Regions from separate parts of the Paenibacillus roseipurpureus genome, predicted to be linked through region 2. Evidence: a T-box and tRNA genes for the amino acid it is inferred to sense, from the RefSeq annotation. Region 2 holds a T-box; the other holds one or more tRNA genes.

Region 1 (10,290 bases), 100 kb from region 2:
CCATCTTCAAAAGGCAACTGACATACATCTCCAATGAGGAACTCAACCTGAGCGCCTTGCTTCTCAGCGCGAATTTTCGCTTTGGTGATCATCTCCGGCCGAATATCAACGGCTGTCACTTCGCACCCTTGCTCTGCCAAATAGCAAGCAGTTCTTCCTGTTCCGCAGCCTACCTCCAGCACCTTTTTCCCTGGTTCAATCGGATATACCTTCAATTGTTCAATGGTCTCTCCGAACCCCCCAGGATGCGCGTTACCGATTCCCAGCTTTGCTAACATATCCAAGTACTCGATACCCCTTGCACCTCCACGATGGCATACGTCCTTTTCTACCATATGGAGGGCCCTTGTTACTTGTTCAACTTCCCTCCCGCTTTTGTCAAAAACGGGCTGCTGCCTAAAAGTGCCTCCTCTCTCCACCCATATAGGCTAAACACCCAATCAAATGTTGATTTCCTTCCATAGGATAGTATTGTCTCTCATCCGCCTCTGCGGAAGAGCATTCCTAGATGGGGGGTGACATAAATGGGTGTTGCTGTAGGTACTGGTACAGTTGGACATCATACGTCCGCTGCTGTTGTTCTTGTTCTGTTCGTTTTGCTTGTTATCGTTACAATGACTTTTGTTTGGTAATTCGCCATACATGTCATACAAATAAGGAGCCATGGCTCATTGAGCCTGGCTCCTTATACATAGATCATGTTATTGCTTGGAGGCTGCTAAGAAAGCATCTAATTGTTTTTGTTTCTCTGCGATAATTTTATCAATGCCCGCTGCTTTCATTTTGTCTTGATATTTCGGCAAGGATGCGTCTACATCAACAGAACCCGTATCCATCGCCGCATCGAATTCTTTCCCTACGTTTACGGCTGCAGCCACTTGTGTTTTTACAGGCTCCGAGTCAAATGTAAAACCAAGGCCAGGCGATTTCTTGCCTGTTTTATTGAATTCTTTGAATTTATCCCATTTTTGCGGATCTTCATTGTCATAGAGAAAGTTCAAGAATTGGTTACCGAACTGCCATGCAGCTCCTGGTGCATAATTTTTGCCTGCATCTGTTGCTTTGATGATATTGTCGGACACTTTCGTGTAGTGAACACCTTCGATACCGAAGTTGATCAAGTTGTTCAATTGCTTATCTGTGTGCAACAAATTAATAACCATCATGGCACGAGCTGGGTCTTTGGACGTTACTGAAATCCCAAGCATAGAACCTGCCGTGTCGCCAGTCGAAATCGTACGTGGTGTCAACTCAATTTGAGCCAGCTTCCCAACCAGATTCGCCGCATTTGCAAGCTCGCCGTCTTTACCAGGCTTCAAAGAGGACGTAATCATAAACACATTCCCTGATTTCAAAGCATCTTGACCCGACAATTGCGTCGTAGCCGCATCTTTATTGATGTAGCCTTTTTGCATAAAATCACGTGTTAATTTCAAAATCTCTTTATAACGCGGTTGATCCCACTTTGGAATAACCTTCGTATCTGTACCGTCTTTCATAATAACGCCTGGGATCGTGCTGTCGCCAAGGTAATCATATTGCGCCAAATAATGCGCATTTAAGTTATCACCGTCACGAAGGAAGAACGCCGTCATTTCAGGCTTTTTCTCTTTTACAACTTTCAGTACGTTGCCCAGATCTGCCATTGTTTTGACAGCTGTCATATCAATACCGAGCTCTTTCGCAATATCGGAACGATACACGATACCGCCAGAAGCAGCTAATTCCTTATTTGTAGGCACACCGTAGTTTTTACCGTTGATTTTCGCCCCTTGCAGGAACGCTGGATCCAAGGAATCTGTAATTCCCTTGCCGTATTGGCCAAGCAAGACGTTAAGAGGCATAAGGGCGCCTTTACCTACGTTAACTGCGTGACCATTCCATTGCGCTGTGAAAAGAATATCGAACTCTTCGCGGGATGCGATCATGAGATTCGTTTTGTTATCCCATTGCCCCCAATCGATTGGCATCAATTTGATCGTTGCATTGATTTTTTCTTTCAGTACTTTATTCATAGCTTCTTCTACTTTAGCTTGATCTGGCTGCGGTGTACCAGGGTACACAAGCTTCACTTCATAAGGCTTCAGATCAGAAGTAGCTGCTTTCGTAGCAGCAGGCGCTGTACTTGTTGCTAGTGCTGGTGTTGCGCTTGCTGGAGTTTCTGTCGTGCTTTTTGAGCATCCCGCCAAGGTGAGTGATAACGAAAACGTCAGTGTAAGAAGTGCAAAAGTGCTTCTTTTCAAAGCTTTCATGGATGGACTGCCTCCCTTTTCTTAGTTCTTCCTTCTATGCTAATCCAGCCGAGGCTGGTACAAGCCGTTATAAACTAACCTTTAACTGCTCCTACTGTTAACCCTTTTTTGAAATATTTCTGGAAGAACGGATACGCGAAGACGATAGGTCCAATCCCCAGCACGGCCATAGCCATACGTACCGTTTCCGTTGGAAGCTGGAGGATGCCTCCTGCCTGAGCAAGCCCTTGACTTGCCTGCACATTCGAAGTGAGGAATTGGATATCGAGCATGGTTTTGTACATCATGAACTGCAGATTGATGTTTTTGCTCCCCGAGATAAAGACGAGACTGAGGAACCAATCATTCCAATAATTGAGTACCTGGAACAAACCGACAGAGGCTAGAACAGGCAGGGAAAGCGGTATAATGATTTGACTGAAAATCCGTATCTCGCCAGCCCCGTCAATTTTCGCTGCTTCGATGAGCGGCATTGGGATCGAATTCGCGAAGAACGTCCTAAGCAACAGGACGAAGAAGGCCGATACGAGTAAGGGCAGCATGAGCGCTGCAAGCGTATTTTTCAAATCCAGCATCTGCGTATAAACGAGATACCAAGGAACGAGCCCGCCATTGAACAGCATGGTAAAGAACATGAAGAACGAGAAGAAGCTTTTGTGCGGAAAATCGCTGCGCGAAATGGGATACGCATATAGTGACATCATCACTAGGCTGATGGCTGTTCCCACCGTTGCCAAGAAGACGGAAATCCCAAAGGAACGCAAGATTTGATGCCAATCCTTGAACATGAATTTATAAGCTTCAAGGCTCCAACCCTCAGGGATGAAATTGTAGCCATGAATGAGAACTCCCTTTTCATCGGAGAAAGAGACGATAATAACAAGCACCAGAGGCATGATACAAGCTGCGGTGTAGATCCAGAAGAACACATTGACCAGCAAATTCGCTGTTGGAGATAGATCGTTTGGTCCGTGTTTCTTGGCTATCCGCTGCTTAGGAAGAGATATTGTTTTACTCACGACAGCCACTCCTTCTTAGAATAGTGCATTTTCTTTGCTCACTTTTCTCACAAATAAGTTCGTAACGAGTACAAGCAAGAAGCCAACGACCGCTTGGTACAAGCCTGCTGCTGATGACATTCCGATATCGCCCATCGTCAGGAACGTTTGATACACATACGTATCAATCACTTGAGTTGTCGGGAACAAAGCGCCGGCATTTTTCGTTACTTGGAAGAATAAGCCGAAGTCTGCATAGAAAATTCTACCCACTTGAAGCAATGTCATCGTAATCATAACGGGCATAATCAGAGGAACTGTGATCCGTTTGATTTGCTCCCATTTGCTAGCGCCATCAATTAAAGCTGCCTCATAATACTCATGATCAATGCCGAGGATAGCTGCCATGTATATAACCGTGTAGTAACCAAGATTTTTCCATGTGTTTACAATCGGAAGAATAACTGTCCAGTATTTGGGCTCCGTGTACCAGTCAATCGGCTCAATGCCCAGCTTCGGCAGAATCACCGTGTTAACGAATCCATGCTCTGCACCTAAGAAAGCGTAGACGAGATAAGCGACACAAACCATTGAGAGGAAAAAGGGCAGGAACATCGTACTCTGATGAAATTTCGCTAGAAATTTGCTGCGCATCTCATTAAACATAATCGCCATTGCAACCGCTATCACCAAGTTCAACACGATGAATACCAAGTTATACGAAATCGTATTTCGTGTAATCGCCCAAGCAACATCACTCGAGAACAAAAACTTGAAGTTATCGAATCCCACCCAAGGACTAGCCCAAATCCCTTTCGTGTAATTCACATTTTTAAAAGCAATCAGAACTCCCGCCATCGGGATGTAGTTATTAATGATGAGTAGAATTGCGGCTGGCGCCATCATCACATAGAAGATCCAATACCTGCGAACCGTCCATAGAAAGCCTGTTGTCGCTCTTGCTTTCATCTTTTTCTTCACCGGGTTCACTGCTGCTGCAACATTGGTTGAGTCACTCATGAATGCTCTGTGTTCCCCTTTCCGATTCATTTCAATCTCTTTGATCTATCCTTATTGTAGATTTTCAATGAATTGGCATCTATCCGTAGGGTGACCGTTTGAACACTCTTGTGACATTCTCATGCTTTAGGTATCCATCGTGCCATTGAAGTTTTTACGATACTCTTGCGGGGAAAGACCTGTGTACTTCTTGAACATCTTTGCGAAAAATGAAAAGTGAGAATAGCCCGTTTGCTCCGCCACAAAACTGATCTTATCATTGGTATCGGAAAGCAGCTTCTTCGCCTTTTCCATCCGTACTTTCATGCTGTATTCCGAGATGGAGAGTCCCGTTTCTTTCTTGAATAAACGCGACAAGTAAGCTGGATTCAGGTACACCGAAGCGGCCAGCTCCTCCCTGCTGAGTTCCTCCTGCATATGCTCGTCAATGTATTGGCACACCTTCGCCGTAACGGCTGAGACGCCTTTCAGATGGCTGTTCATGTAGTCACAACTAACTGTTGCAATACGAATCGCCCAGTTTCTTAATTGATTTAAGGATCGTGTCGCACTGCCATAGTCCTGCAGCTCCTGAGGCGGAAGCATATCATGAACAGCTAACCCCTTTTTGTGCAAAACATGATACACCACATGCAACAATCCGTAATAGAACGCTTCAACCGTTTCCGAACCCACTTCATCTTTCTGCAAACGATTAATCGTTTCTTGAATACGGGCCACGAGCTCGCCTTTTTTGCCAGCTTCAAGCAGCACGATCCAATCGGAAAAAGTCGGTGCCTGCGGCCTATGACTTATCCACGATTCCGCATCATTGTCCATGAGAACACAGTTGCTTCGGGTCACATTATTTCGTTCATGATGAAAAAGGTCCGCAACCTTCGATGCCAGCTTAAGCAGCGGTGTCTTCTCACCTAGGTAACAGGACAAGCTGCACTGGAAATAACGATGACATGCGCTAATGTAAGCTTCACATTTTCCTTTAAGCTCCGACTGCGATGGCTCACTGCCCTCAGCAAAATAAAGCAAAACAAGCGTAGACCCATTTTCTTGAATAACGCAGCCTGGCTGATCGACAACAATAATCTCCGTCGCGGCTTTGCGGATCGCATATTCCATGATCTCCTCATCGCGTGCGTTCAGCTCTTCCTTCCACTGCTCGACACTGATCAGAATCGGTAAGACCGTGCTAGACAATTGCAAGGGGATATCGTACATCTGAAAATGACGAGTCAACCGCTCCTCATTCGCGGGGATTTTTCCGTTGAGTAGCTCCTGCCAGAACTTCTCTACTAGAGTCGGCAGCTCATTCACCCAATGACTGTAATACATCTTATATGTCTCATGAAAATCCAACTGCTGCTGATCCTCTTGAATTTTCTCAATCGCCTGCTTAACAATCTCCTGTAAGCGATCATGATCCACAGGCTTTAGTACATAATCAAAGCTTCCAAGCCGAATGGCCTGCTGCGCATACTCAAAGTTGGCATGCCCCGTCAAGAAAATGGTCTCCGTATGCGGAGAGTTTACTCGCACCCATTCTTGCAGCTGCAGCCCATTGGCCCCTGGCATTTCAATATCTGATATCATAATGTCAATGCGATGATCGGTTAGTATTTGCTTGGCTTCCATCACATCCAGCGCTTCAAAAATTTGCCCGATCGATAGAGGCTCCCAATCAATGCCCACTGTAATGCCTTTGACTGCAATTTTCTCGTCATCCACAACTAATAAATTAACCATCCTGATCCGTCCCTTCCGTCATGGGGGTATGAAGCGGCAGCCTGATTTGGACTAACGCCCCTCTTTCCGGTCTATTCGAAAATCTTAGAGCTACCCTGTTTCCATAATTCATATGCAATCGATGCCGAACATTCCAAATCCCGAGATGCTCATCCCCGGATTGCTCTAAATACTGCTCAGAATTCAGTTGCTGCAGCATGTCAGGCGAAAAGCCCTCTCCATTGTCACGAATGGACAGAAGGAAAAATTCCTCTGGTGCTTCGGGGTCCTGATCCGCGCTCACCACAATTTCAAACATCCCATACTGCTTCGTAAATCCATGAATCACCGCATTCTCCACAAAAGGTTGAACAATAAGCGGCGGAATCTCATATTTGCTATATGTATCACCTATGCTAAGATCGAATTTCAAATGATCTGGGTATCGCATCACTTGAATCTCCAAATAATTGCGGATATGCTCAATTTCATCCTTCAACGTCATCGTCGTACGATTCGTGCGCATAATAAATCGGAAATACTCCGCCAAATGCAGAGACATTTTCTGCACCGATTTCGTATCTTTCAGCGCCGCGAGATTGTAAATAATGTTAAGACTATTCATATAAAAATGCGGATTGATTTGCACCTGCAGATGCTTGAATTCCGCTTGCTGAACCCGAAGTTTCTCCTCGTAAACGGATATCTTTAAATTCTCAATCTGATCCACCATGTTGTTAAACGTTGCAATGAGAAACGCAAACTCGGTCGAGCTCCCTTGGTGCAAACGAGTCGACAAATCACCCTGAGCAATCTTTCTCATCCCTCGAATCAATTGCATTAATGGTTTGAACAGAATCCGCTGCACATACAACAGATAGATCCCTAGCACGAAGGCCCCGCCTAGTGGCAGAAAATAAATCAGCATCTGCAAATAAGGCAGATTCTGCAACATGTTTTTCTCCGCGATAATGAGCTCGAAATCCAGTGCTGCGTGAGAGGAAGCCTCTCTCACAATCAAAAACTGCTGATCGATCTCCCTCTCCTTCACAATTTGAAATCCTGATTTTTCGGGTGATATCTGATCACTTATACGGTTATACCGCTGCTCAGGAAAATAAGCAGTCGTCAAAATCTTGCCCTCTGGCGAAACCACGATCGTGCCTCCGCCTTCGCCCGTGTTCCATTTACTCAGCGGTTCCACCAAGGTGCTCATCTTGATCAGGATGCCCCCGCTGAGATCAGCACCCAAATCCTTATTAATTTTCATCAAATAATGGTCACCATTCGCCCCGTTCATAATAAGCCAATTACCATTCGAGCGCTCATTTGGGCGCGACAACGTATTCTGCTCAATGAACTCCTTCACCGTTTGTACGCGGTCATAGTAATAGGTGTTCTCTCGCGTCGATACGAGCAGATCTCCTGTTGAATTCGAGTAAATAAAAAACGTATTTATCATATTGTATATATCCATTTGCCTCGTCAGCTTATTGAATAAACGTTGCTTAGCTAACACATAATCATCTGTTTCCAACGCGTACAGGTTCATATTAATAACATCGGGATCGCTGTAGAGATGAAATAAGTAGTTATCAAACTCCTTAAGAGTATTATCCGTATCCTCCACATATTGATGAAGAAGCTTGCCATAGTTTTGCGAAATTTGATCCCGAACCACATTCATCGAATACACATTATTAAATATAAGAAATAAGACCAAAGGCCCCACAACCAACACGAAACCAATAAAAATTTTAAATCGGACTGAATTCACAATATTCAAAAAGACCCCGCCTCAATTGTCATATTGGGTATGAACTCTCATTGTAAACATCCCCTACATATTTTACTATCTGTTTCCTACATATACATAGCACTTTAGATACTCTTGTTGTGTTTACACGTTAAAGCACAAAAAAGAAGCTCATGAAATCAGATGATTTCATGAGCTTCTTTTTTCGTTATACCGGCAAGAGGACTCGAACCTCCACCCTTTCGGACTCGATTTTGAGTCGAGCGCGTCTGCCATTCCGCCATGCCGGCATATCAAGTTAGTAAAACAATGGTGCCGAAGACCAGACTTGAACTGGTACGGTAGTCACCTACCGCAGGATTTTAAGTCCTGTGCGTCTGCCGATTCCGCCACTCCGGCCAATTCATTTGTGGAGGCGCCACCCAGATTCGAACTGGGGGTAAAGCTTTTGCAGAGCTCTGCCTTACCACTTGGCTATGGCGCCTTAGTAATAATGGAGCGGAAGACGGGGATCGAACCCGCGACCCTCGCCTTGGCAAGGCGATGCTCTACCGCTGAGCCACTTCCGCATATAAAACTGGGGATCAAGGATTTGAACCTTGGCATGACGGAGTCAAAGTCCGTTGCCTTACCGCTTGGCTAATCCCCATTATGTTGCTTTGGTAATAATGGGCGGACGACGGGACTTGAACCCGCGAATGCCGGATCCACAAACCGGTGCGTTAACCCCTTCGCCACGACCGCCACAATATTAAGTTTGTTACAAATTGGCAGGGGCAGCAGGAATTGAACCCACACCAAAGGTTTTGGAGACCTTTGTTCTACCCTTAAACTATGCCCCTAAGGTAAGGAAAATGGAGGCTGATGGATTCGAACCACCGAACTCGAAGAGAGCAGATTTACAGTCTGCCGTGTTTAGCCACTTCACTAAGCCTCCACAAAGCAATGGTGCCGTCGAGAGGACTTGAACCCCCAACCTACTGATTACAAGTCAGTTGCTCTACCAGTTGAGCTACAACGGCTTATTTAGTTTAGAAATGGTGGCTTTGGACGGAATCGAACCGCCGACACGAGGATTTTCAGTCCTCTGCTCTACCGACTGAGCTACAAAGCCTTACTTGATTGATTGAAACATAATGGCGGAGCTGACGGGATTCGAACCCGCGGTCTCCTGCGTGACAGGCAGGCATGTTAGGCCACTACACCACAGCTCCACATTATTTGGTTGCGGGGGCAGGATTTGAACCTGCGGCCTTCGGGTTATGAGCCCGACGAGCTACCGAGCTGCTCCACCCCGCGTCATTAAGTATAAGTCACGTTTCCTTCTAAAGCAAGTCTTACAAAAGAAACATGATGGAGGCTGACGGGATCGAACCGCCGACCCTCTGCTTGTAAGGCAGATGCTCTCCCAGCTGAGCTAAGCCTCCATGTTAAAACTTAAAATGGTGACCCGTAGGGGACTCGAACCCCTGTTACCTCCGTGAAAGGGAGGTGTCTTAACCACTTGACCAACGGGCCTTGAAAGATAAATTATGGCGGAGAGAGAGGGATTCGAACCCTCGAGACGCTTGTGACGCCTACACGATTTCCAATCGTGCTCCTTCGGCCAGCTCGGACACCTCTCCATATGGCTCCCCGAACAGGACTCGAACCTGTGACAACTCGATTAACAGTCGAGTGCTCTACCAACTGAGCTATCAGGGAATAGAAACAACTATAAAGCAATTCAGGTTGACTTGCACCCTGAAAACTAGATACGAAACTTTGTAAAGTAATTACATTAAGGTTTAAAGCTGAGAGACTTTTAGCTCCGCTAAAAGATCCCTATAAAGCTGAGAGACTTTTGACTTCGTCAAAAGATCCCTATATTAGGTTAAGCCCTCGACCGATTAGTATTCGTCAGCTGCATACGTTACCGCACTTCCACCTCGAACCTATCAACCTCGTCGTCTACAAGGGGTCTTACATACTGGGAAATCTCATCTTGAGGGGGGCTTCGCGCTTAGATGCTTTCAGCGCTTATCCCCTCCGTACATAGCTACCCAGCGATGCCTCTGGCGAGACAACTGGTACACCAGCGGTACGTCCATCCCGGTCCTCTCGTACTAAGGACAGCTCCTCTCAAATTTCCTACGCCCGCGACAGATAGGGACCGAACTGTCTCACGACGTTCTGAACCCAGCTCGCGTACCGCTTTAATGGGCGAACAGCCCAACCCTTGGGACCTACTTCAGCCCCAGGATGCGATGAGCCGACATCGAGGTGCCAAACCTCCCCGTCGATGTGGACTCTTGGGGGAGATAAGCCTGTTATCCCCAGGGTAGCTTTTATCCGTTGAGCGATGGCCCTTCCATTCGGTACCACCGGATCACTAAGTCCGACTTTCGTCCCTGCTCGACTTGTAGGTCTCGCAGTCAAGCTCCCTTATGCCTTTGCACTCTGCGAATGATTTCCAACCATTCTGAGGGAACCTTTAAACGCCTCCGTTACATTTTAGGAGGCGACCGCCCCAGTCAAACTGCCCACCTGACACTGTCCCCATACC
Region 2 (10,290 bases):
TTAAACCTGTTGATGTTATACGTGCCGTATTCGGCTACGGGTCTGATTCAAGCACGATGATCGTACGAACTCTGCGGCTGCCTCGTGTGATTGTAGCTGTGTTGATCGGAGCTTCCCTAGGGGTTGCTGGTACGATTCTGCAAGGGATTGTGCGAAATCCACTCACTTCGCCTGACACGATTGGAACAACAGGCGGTGCTACTTTGGGCGCTGTAGCCTTTTTCTTCTTCTGTTCAGATAAGCTGAGCATTCATTGGCTGCCTGTCGCCGCCATTCTGGGCGCGTTCCTTGCGACCTTCCTCGTCTATTTGCTTTCTTGGAAAAATGGCATAACACCGCTACGCCTTGTCCTGATTGGGACGGGCCTCACGGCCGCGATGAGCGCGATTTCGTACCTCATGATGCTAACAGGTCCGATCGTGCTTGCAAATCAATCCCTTACTTTTATGACGGGAAGTATTTACGGTGTTTCTTGGACCAAAGCGGTGTATCCGCTCTTGCCTTGGGTGCTTGTGTTAATTCCGGTTATCTTTTTCTACGCACGGCACATTACGATCCAGTCTTTGGGAGAAGATATTGCACAGAGTGTGGGCAGTCACGTGCAGCGTCAACGCTTTCTTTTGATTATGCTAAGCGTTGCGTTATCAGGCGCGGCGGTCGCCTTTGGCGGTGCGATCTCCTTCATTGGACTTATGGCGCCGCACATTTCACGCCGACTCGTCGGACCTAGCTTCGGTGCCTTAATTCCTGTTACCGCATGTACAGGCGCATTGCTGCTCCTATCTGCGGATCTGGCAGGACGGTTCTTGTTCAAGCCGCTGGATATCCCAGCAGGGGTTTTCACTGCAGCCATTGGCGCGCCGATCTTCATTTATGTGCTATATCGCAGTAGAAATCACGGCTAAATCTGCCTGCTCTACATAAAGGAGAACGAGTTCATGACAACGAAGGACTACGCATTAGAAGCACGCTCGCTTCAATTGACATATGGGGAAACGACGATTTTTGAAAGTTTACATTTGCAGATTCCCAAAGGTAAAATTACGGTATTTATCGGCAGCAATGGCTGCGGTAAATCGACTTTGCTGCGCTCACTTGCAAGGCTTATGAAGCCAACGTCTGGCAGCATTGTGCTGGATAGCCATGAGATCGCGAAGCTCTCGACCAAAGAGGTCGCGAAGCGAATGGCGATTTTGCCCCAAGGACCTACGGCGCCTGAAGGTTTGACGGTACGGCAATTGGTCAAGCAAGGACGCTATCCGTATCAAAGTTGGCTTCAACAATGGTCAGCCGAGGATGAGAACAAAGTGATGCGCGCACTTGAGCTGACGAATATGCTGGAGTATATCGATCGCACGGTAGACTCACTATCTGGCGGACAACGTCAACGCGCCTGGATTGCGATGACACTGGCCCAAGATACGCCGACTTTGCTGCTGGATGAACCGACGACGTATTTGGATTTGACGCATCAAGTGGAGGTTCTCGATCTGTTGTTCGAGTTAAATGAGAAAGAGCATCGAACCATTGTGATGGTTCTGCACGATATCAATCTCGCTTGTCGCTACGCGCACCACATCGTTACAATTAAGCAGGGTTCCGTCTATGCGGAGGGACAACCTGAGGACATTGTGAATGAGCAATTGCTGAGGGAAGTGTTCGGGATGGAGTGTCAGGTCACGAGCGATCCCATCTTTGGTACACCGATGTGCATACCGTTCGGTAAGGGACGCCGCTTGCAAACGAAGGCGCCTATCACGCAAAGATAATGAAAATAATAAAGGGCTTTCACCGAGTGTTCGGTTGAAGGCCCTTTTAATGCTTAAGTATAGGGGGATCACATTATCTGCTGAATTTATTGCTTGTACCAGCAAGTTGTTGCTCAGCAATTTGAACGAGACGACGAGTGATGCTGCCTCCGATAGATCCTGTGTCATAAGACGTCATATAACCGTAGTAGCCATCTTGAGGAATTTGGATGCCCAATTCTTGAGCAACTTCATACTTCAATTGGTCTAGGGCCGATGAAGCTTGAGGAACTACTAAGGAGTTACTGCTGCGAGATTGTCCTGTAGCCATCTGATATCACCTCCAGTAATGGTAGTATGAACAGATTTGTAAATATTACTCATTTTTTTATTGGAAATTTCAACCTTTTTTTTGAAAGGGGCAGGGAAGTTCTGATTTTGTTATAATGAGAGGATGTAGAGAGGGGAGCTGGGGGAGAAATCATGTTTGAACTCGCGATTAAGGGTTGGTCCCTAGATAAAGATTTGCAGATCATCCAGGCGGACGTGTTGATGACGGTGGACGATAGTGTAATCGTTGAAGAACCGCTATGCATCGATGTAGGTTTGCCTGCTTTATTGGCGAGCACCATGCAGAATACATCACCAAACCGCTTCGCGCCTGCCGATCGGTGGGAGCAAATGCCTTTCTTTGTATGCGGCTGCGGAGATCCCGAATGTCGAGGATTCTCCTTCGTAGTCGAGCACCTCTCGGACGAACAGCTCCAGCTCACGTATGTGGAGGAGCGAAGCAACGGTACATACCGCGAATTAGAATCGTACGTGATACCTAGTGAAGAGTATCGTAAACAAATTGCTGCGATCGGTGATACCTATCTGAAATTCATATCCACTTTGGATTATCGTCCCTATTTTCAGGATACAGTTCCCATTGTGGAGTCGCTTGTCCAACAAATACATCTGAAATTACGGAGTGAATGATATGGCTGCTGTGAAGTTTTATGTCGTGTGGGTTGGGCACAAGCCAGGTATTTACCGCTCCTGGGCAGAATGTCAGGCACAAACTAACGGGTATCCTCAAGCCAAGTTTAAGTCCTATGAATCGGAGCAAGAGGCTCGGCTAGCTTTCGAGAAAGGTTGGCAAAAGTCGCTGAATTTCGCGGGAAAAGGAACGGGAAGTTCGGCCGCTGGCTCGACAGGCAAAAAGTCTGCGACACCGGAATCCGCGCCTGAAATCGATTATGACAGTATTTCGGTCGATGTAGGCTGCTCAGGAAATCCCGGAATCGTGGAATACAAGGGCGTGGATACGCGCACGGGCGAAATTATTTTCTATCAGGGACCTATTGCCAAAGGCACTAACAATTTAGGAGAGTTTCTAGCCATCGTGCATGGGCTTGCTTATTTGAAGAAAAAGGGTAGTAAGCAAACGATTTATACGGATTCTGTGACCGCGTTGAGCTGGATTCGCAAGAAGGAAGTTGCCACCAATTTAGTTCGCGATGCGTCGACGGAAGAGATTTGGACTTTGGTGGATCGCGCGCTGAAATGGCTGCATACGAATACGTATACGAATAAAATCGTGAAGTGGGATACGAAAAAATGGGCGAGATCAAGGCGGATTTTGGCAGGAAGTAAACACATTGACGCGTTATCACACTAAAGGGAGAAATTTTGCGAGAAATGTGATATGATAGTTTCATTGTTTGGATATCAGAGAAGAATTCTAGGAGGAATTAGGAATGGCACAGTTGAAACAGCGCAGCGACATGATCAAAAAAGGCTTTGACCGCGCTCCGCACCGCAGCTTACTGCGTGCAGCCGGCGTTAAAGAGGAAGATTTCGGCAAGCCGTTTATTGCGGTTTGTAACTCTTATATAGACATCATTCCAGGGCATGTTCATTTGCAAGAGTTTGGTAAGCTTGTGAAAGAGGCAATTCGCGAAGCTGGCGGCGTACCATTCGAGTTCAACACAATTGGCGTAGACGATGGTATTGCGATGGGCCATATCGGAATGCGCTATTCCTTGCCGAGCCGTGAAATTATTGCGGATTCCTTGGAAACCGTTGTTAATGCACACTGGTTTGATGGCATGGTTTGTATTCCTAACTGTGACAAAATTACACCGGGTATGATCATGGGTGCCCTTCGCGTTAACATTCCAACGATGTTAGTGAGCGGTGGACCGATGAAAGCCGGTAAAGATAAAAACGGTAGATCGATCTCCCTATCCTCCGTATTTGAAGGCGTTGGTGCTTTCCAAGCGGGTAAATTGGATGAGGCAGGTCTTGAAGAACTTGAGCAATACGGTTGTCCGACTTGCGGATCCTGCTCAGGTATGTTCACAGCAAACTCCATGAACTGTCTAGCTGAAGGTCTAGGTCTTGCTATGCCAGGTAACGGTACGATTCTTGCTGTTGCTGAAGAGCGTAAGCAATTCGTTAAAGATTGCGCGAAGCAATTGATGGTGCTGATCGAGAAAGACATCAAGCCGCGTGATATCGTTACGATTGATGCGATTGATAACGCATTTGCTTTGGATATGGCGATGGGTGGATCCACGAACACGGTTCTTCATACATTGGCTATCGCGGCAGAAGCTGGCGTCGACTATCCGATTGCTCGTATTAACGAAGTAGCTGAGCGCGTACCTCATCTTGCGAAAATCGCTCCTGCATCTGATTGGCACATTGAAGACGTGCATTTGGCAGGCGGTGTGAGTGCTGTCATCAATGAGTTGCTCAAAAAGCCAGGTGCTTTCAACGGGGATTGCCTATCCGTAACAGCACAAACACTTCGCGAGAACGTGGCTGGCCGTGAAATTCAGAACCACGAAGTTATTCGTCCGCTATCGAACCCGCACAGCGAGCGCGGTGGACTAGCTGTTCTTTTCGGTAACTTGGCGCCTGAAGGCAGTATCGTTAAAGTTGGCGCGGTTGACAAGTCCGTTGGCGGACGTCACGTTGGGCCAGCGATCTGCTTCAACTCTCAAGACGAAGCCCTATACGGTATCGCAAACGGTCACGTAAAAGAAGGACACGTTGTTGTCATTCGTTATGAAGGACCGAAGGGCGGACCTGGTATGCCAGAAATGTTGGCTCCAACGTCGCAAATCGTAGGTATGGGTCTTGGTGCGAAAGTGGCTTTGATCACAGACGGACGCTTCTCCGGTGCATCCCGCGGAATCTCGATTGGTCACATGTCGCCAGAAGCGGCAGAAGGTGGACCGCTTGCTTTCGTTCAAGATGGCGACATCATCGATGTTGATATGGATGGACGCAAAATCGAGCTGCAAATCAGCGATGAAGAGTTTGCCAAACGTCGTGAGACTTGGGCTGGATTCCAACAGAAGATCACGACTGGTTACTTAGCGCGTTACACGAAAATGGTAACGAATGCGAGCGCTGGCGCTATTTTGAAAATCTAATTACATGAGAAGAAGCCTTACCTGGCTGCAACGGAAGTTGCTGTTGGGTAAGGCTTTTTTGACGACAATAGTCTGAACGCGGTCGCTCATCCTTGAATGGCCTCGATAGAGGTTTTCTCATGTTGCGTTTGAGCTGGCATGGTGAACTATCCCCTTCGCTCAGACCCTGCAGAAAGCTGGGTGATCTGAGTGAAGGGGATAGTGTCGTTAGTTCCTTTCACCAAAAGAACTTCATCATCATAAGTGATCCCACCAGCACGGTGATGGCAACGGCGATGGACAACTGGAGCACGAAGCGGGCTTTGAATACGGAGAGCAGCATTAGCGTACTCTTCACATCGATCATGGGCCCGAAGACGAGGAAGGCGAGTAAGGAGCCAGGTGAGAACGATTTGGCGAAGGAGACAGCGACGAAAGCATCGGTAGTTGAACAGAGGGAGAGCAGGTAGGCAAAACCCATCATAAACACATGCGATACGAAAGCGCCTTGTCCGATTGCAGATAAGCTGTCTTGGGCAACGAAGGTCTGAATAAGTGCGGTTAGCAATGCGCCTAGCATCAGGTATTTGCTCATCTCGAACAACTCGGATGTACCGTGACTGACCATGGTTAGGATGCGGCTGTTGCCGTGTGCGTGATGATGACCATGGTGGTCATGCCCGTGATCATGGCTATGATCATGATGATGATGTGAGTGAGCGGCGTGGCTATGATCATGATCGTGATTGTGATCATGACTATGGTCGTGATGGTGCCCATGGTGATGGCCACCACCATGCACGGCATCCTGCAAGGGATGCCGCAAAGGATTACTGCGCATGAAGCGAGTGAGCAGGAAGCCGATCACGAGTGCAACACCGAAGGTGAGCCCCATGCGTGAATACGCCATAGCAGGGTCGCCGCGGAAAGCCATCCAGGTGGAGGCGAAGACGATGGGGTTGAGAATGGGGCCGACGAGGATGAAGATGACGGCGATATAGACGGGCATCCCTTTGCGCATAAGGCGGCGAACGAAGGGGATCATTCCGCATTCACAGAGCGGAAACATGATGCCCAGCACACAGGCAAATAAAATGCCGCCTAATGGGTGCTTAGGTGTCATGCGTTGAATGACGGCCTCTGGGATGAAATTTTCCACGACGGTCGAGAGTAAGACACCTAGAAACATGAAAGGCAGGGCATCCAGGAAAATGTCCATGAAGGACATAAATACTTGATGCACAGATTCCGTCACCATACTGAAAGGCGGCAGCTGCCTAGTTGTCACGATGAGTGTGAGCAGGAAAGCGCAAATCAACGTGGATATCGGAAGACTCCAGCGATAAAGAGTGGAAGACAATGTGGTTGACACCCCTTTGGCCAAAAGAATCGTATGACCTAGTCTATGTACATGCTGATCTATCTAGGACAATGTCCTCGATTGACAATATGTAACAAGGGTGTATAATGAAATGAAATCAATTGCGATGATAGGAACAAGTACGTTTGTAGACTGTTTCTCAGAGAGCCGGTGGTGGGTGCGAACCGGTGAAACAAGCAGACCGAATGGATCCTTGAGCTTGAAGCTGAACATTGTGAAGACGTATTCACCGGAACCTAGGCCGGCGATGATTTCACAATTAAGTAGGCGGAACGGTAGCTCTCCGTTATCAGAGTCTGAAGGTTTACTAAGCAGCTTCATATGACGGTTGCGCAGCTAAACAAATTAGGGTGGTACCACGGTCTCTCGTCCCTTGCGGGGAGAGGCCTTTTTGTTGTTTTTAGATAAATTTCGGGAGGTTTTCGTATGAAAAGAGTTCTATCGGGTATGCAATCCAGCGGCCAGCTGACCATTGGGAATTACATTGGCGCGCTGCGCAACTTTGTAAAACTACAAGAATTACATCGCTGTTATTTCATGGTCGTGGATATGCACGCCATTACCGTGCCGCAGGATCCAGTAGCGTTGAGAGAACAAACGGAGTCCATCGCTTCGCTTTACATCGCCTCGGGTCTAGATCCGAATAAGGCATCCGTTTTCTTACAATCCCATGTGCATGCGCATGCGGAACTAGGCTGGATTATGACGACGCTCACTCACATGGGCGAGCTCGAGCGAATGACACAGTTTAAAGATAAGTCCGAAGGTAAAGAGTCTGTAGGCGCTGGGTTATTCGCATATCCTTCCTTGATGGCTGCGGATATTTTGCTCTATAACGCGGATTTGATTCCCGTGGGCGACGATCAGAAGCAGCATTTGGAGCTGACGCGCGACTTGGCGAACCGCTTCAATAACCGCTTTGGCGACATGTTCGTGATGCCGCAGCCGTACATGCCGGAAGTTGGCGCGAGAATTATGTCCCTCGACGATGCTTCTAAGAAAATGAGCAAGAGCAGTCCGAATGCAGGCAGCTACATCGCGATGCTGGATGAACCTGATGTAATCCGCAAGAAGCTCAGCCGAGCTGTAACGGATTCGGGTCGTGAAGTGAAGTACGATCCGCAGAACAAGCCAGAAGTCAGCAATTTGATGTCCATTTACTCCCATTTTGCGGAGATGAGTTTGGTAGAAATTGAGGCGAAATATGATGGCCTAGGTTATGGTCCGTTCAAAAAGAGCTGGCTGAGCATATCGTCAGCGTCCTAGAACCGATCCAACAACGGTACCGTGAAATTCGCAGTTCGGGTGAGATTTTTGATATATTGAAAAAAGGCGCAGACGAAGCGGCCGAAGTGGCCAATGCGACACTGCTCGAGGTGAAAAAACGGATGGGCTTTATCGTACGCTAATATCACCCATACGTAGCAAAAAAGCTCAACGACTCCGCGGGGTCGTTGAGTTTTTTTCATTCGGAGGGCGTATTTTTCCTGCGTATTTTGGCTTTGAGCGCAAAGCCGTAGCCGATTACGCCTAGAGAAATAACGGAGCAAGCGAGCACCATCCAAGGTTGTCTTAGGGCAATAAATAAGGAGATGCAAGCGAGCAGCAAAGTGCCGACGATTGCGAATAAGAGTGCGAGTGGTTTACTCATGGATGTAACCTACTTTCTAGAAGTTTACGACGTATTTTCTTATTTTAAACTTTTTTGAGCGCTGTGCATATAAATTCATTTCCTTCACATACTATCATTGCAAGCTTGCAAATACATCACAGATTATAGCTGACTGAAAGGAGCACGATCCTGATGGCACAAAATCGTAGTAGTAACACACTGGTAGTTCCGCAAGCCAATCAAGCTTTAGACCAATTGAAATATGAGGTAGCTCAAGAATTGGGCATTCAAATCCCTCAAGATGGTTATTATGGAAATATGGCAACACGTGATACGGGATCCATTGGTGGCGCTATTACTCGCCGGTTGGTGCAAATTGCTGAGCAATCACTCGCGGGACAGTCTGGCTTCCGCAGCTAATCAGCTAACTCCGTACTAGCATACCCGTTTTTGTAAAATAAAGTCCAGAAGCCTTCATAGCTTCTGGGCTTTTCTTTGTGTTTGCCGTGAACTACGTTTAACACAAAAAAAGCGCATTGCTGGCAATCAGCAACACGCTTTAGCTTCAATAGAGATCAACCCGCATCTTCTTCTCGAGCTTCGTATCATTGACCCAACCGACGTAGGAATCGAGTGTCTTGAAATTGTGATCCATTTTAATGACACCGACGAACGGATATTGCTTGCGGTGTCGGTAGCGAACATCCGCCCATCGGACTTCGTACCCCCAGCGATGCTCCTTTACTTCCGCACAGGTAAATGAGGAGAAATAGAGAAGCGCTTGGATGTCTTCATGCTGCTTGGAGGCCTCAATGGCGGGATGCTCGGTGCAAGTGATCGTATCCAGCCACTTCAATTTGCCATTTTTCAGCTCGCCGAGCTGGTAGGTGCCGCTGGGACGTTTCTTCACCACATTCCAGACGTAGAGATTGAATGTTACAATGAGGGTATATGTATCGCCGTGTTGGAACGTAGGGTCCTTGCGATACAGCCCTTTTTCGATAATGGCATGGTCCAGCGTTCGCCATATATAATAAAGCGCAAGAATCCCATACAGCGTAGGGAATATAAGCCCTGGCTTTGCCAAGTGGAAGGACCACATAAATAGCGCGGCAATATGACTTGTGAAAATAAAAGGATCAAAGATGTGAATGATGTTCCAGGAGATCCATTTTTCCGAGAACGGTCGAATCGCTTGGGTGCCATACGTATTAAAGCAATCGGTAAACACGTGGACACACACCGCGATGCCGATCCACATGGCAAGGTGAAGGAACGGGATGCCATGGAAGAAGGGCGCAAGTGCACCAGTAATCAGCATGGTCCATAACGGCAGGGCAGGCAAGGAATGCGAGCGTCCGCGATGATTGCGAATGTAGATCGCGTTCCCTTTGAAGCGAAGAAATCCATCAACATCGGGTATTTGAGAGCCGACAATAGTCCCGATAAAGACAGCTGTCGTTGCAGCTGTATCTCCTGCGATGCTCGGATCGATTTGTGATAGTCCTGCTAAGCCTAAGCCAATGACGAGATGAGTGCCAGTATCCAACTGTTTTTCCTCCTAAGTGTTTCTATACGGATCATTGTTGCTTTCGTTCTGAGTTGACAGGTGTAGAGACATCTTAGTATTAGTTTACCATTTTAGAGTAAAAAATAAATCAGAAGGAGATCTAAAAATGTCTAAAGTTTTTGTGGAGTATGCCATAATCCCCGAATTTCGCGACTCTTTCCTCATCTATATGCAGCAACTTCTGCAGCGGGAAGGGCGTTTGGAGCTGTTAGAAGGCACAGATCAAGAAGGACTTTTTGTAGAAATTTGGCATGAAATAACTTATGAGGATTATGTAAAGATAAAGCAGGAGCGCCTACAGGAAAACGCCGATAACGGCGGAGGCAACTGGGAGCAATGGGTAAAGGGTGGAAAGGCCAAGCTCCACATGTGGCATTTCTCATCGGTGAAGGTGTAAAGGCTGCCGCGCAGGCGCAGTAAAAAACCGCTGCTCTTTGGAGAGCAACGGTTCCGATATGGCGGATATGCGATTATCTAACTTGATTAACGCCGCCTCTGAACGGATAAGCGTAATTCAATTCTTCATCGAACGTGATGTAATCCAAATTCACCATAAGTAATAAGAAACGCAT

Evidence for each region. The T-box of region 2 lies ahead of trpS (tryptophan--tRNA ligase). A T-box ahead of a tRNA ligase gene usually reads a tRNA of that ligase, here a tRNA-Trp.
Region 1: it encodes a tRNA-Trp, which carries the amino acid that the T-box ahead of trpS (tryptophan--tRNA ligase) is inferred to sense. The anticodon was not compared.

Annotation. Positions count from the first base shown of each region.
Region 1 is NZ_CP130319.1:1,137,577-1,147,866, reverse strand. It holds gene MJB10_RS05225 (class I SAM-dependent methyltransferase) at 1-419, opposite strand, end outside; gene MJB10_RS05220 (YjcZ family sporulation protein) at 525-632, shown strand; gene MJB10_RS05215 (ABC transporter substrate-binding protein) at 702-2,252, opposite strand; gene MJB10_RS05210 (carbohydrate ABC transporter permease) at 2,327-3,271, opposite strand; gene MJB10_RS05205 (ABC transporter permease) at 3,287-4,270, opposite strand; gene MJB10_RS05200 (response regulator transcription factor) at 4,397-6,010, opposite strand; gene MJB10_RS05195 (sensor histidine kinase) at 6,003-7,766, opposite strand; tRNA gene MJB10_RS05190 (tRNA-Leu) at 7,957-8,035, opposite strand; tRNA gene MJB10_RS05185 (tRNA-Leu) at 8,056-8,144, opposite strand; tRNA gene MJB10_RS05180 (tRNA-Cys) at 8,156-8,229, opposite strand; tRNA gene MJB10_RS05175 (tRNA-Gly) at 8,240-8,314, opposite strand; tRNA gene MJB10_RS05170 (tRNA-Gln) at 8,323-8,394, opposite strand; tRNA gene MJB10_RS05165 (tRNA-His) at 8,417-8,489, opposite strand; tRNA gene MJB10_RS05160 (tRNA-Trp) at 8,514-8,587, opposite strand; tRNA gene MJB10_RS05155 (tRNA-Tyr) at 8,601-8,682, opposite strand; tRNA gene MJB10_RS05150 (tRNA-Thr) at 8,692-8,767, opposite strand; tRNA gene MJB10_RS05145 (tRNA-Phe) at 8,784-8,859, opposite strand; tRNA gene MJB10_RS05140 (tRNA-Asp) at 8,883-8,959, opposite strand; tRNA gene MJB10_RS05135 (tRNA-Met) at 8,968-9,044, opposite strand; tRNA gene MJB10_RS05130 (tRNA-Val) at 9,100-9,172, opposite strand; tRNA gene MJB10_RS05125 (tRNA-Glu) at 9,189-9,263, opposite strand; tRNA gene MJB10_RS05120 (tRNA-Ser) at 9,279-9,370, opposite strand; tRNA gene MJB10_RS05115 (tRNA-Asn) at 9,374-9,449, opposite strand; rRNA gene MJB10_RS05110 (23S ribosomal RNA) at 9,615-10,290, opposite strand, start outside.
Region 2 is NZ_CP130319.1:1,239,699-1,249,988, forward strand. It holds gene MJB10_RS05650 (FecCD family ABC transporter permease) at 1-905, shown strand, start outside; gene MJB10_RS05655 (ABC transporter ATP-binding protein) at 939-1,769, shown strand; gene MJB10_RS05660 (alpha/beta-type small acid-soluble spore protein) at 1,843-2,079, opposite strand; gene MJB10_RS05665 (hypothetical protein) at 2,232-2,729, shown strand; partial or broken gene rnhA (ribonuclease H) at 2,731-3,386, shown strand; gene ilvD (dihydroxy-acid dehydratase) at 3,491-5,176, shown strand; gene MJB10_RS05680 (permease) at 5,394-6,515, opposite strand; T-box leader at 6,634-6,913, shown strand; partial or broken gene trpS (tryptophan--tRNA ligase) at 6,963-7,945, shown strand; gene MJB10_RS05690 (DUF5325 family protein) at 8,002-8,187, opposite strand; gene MJB10_RS05695 (small, acid-soluble spore protein, alpha/beta type) at 8,341-8,568, shown strand; gene MJB10_RS05700 (metal-dependent hydrolase) at 8,714-9,697, opposite strand; gene MJB10_RS05705 (hypothetical protein) at 9,825-10,115, shown strand; gene gerQ (spore coat protein GerQ) at 10,189-10,290, opposite strand, start outside.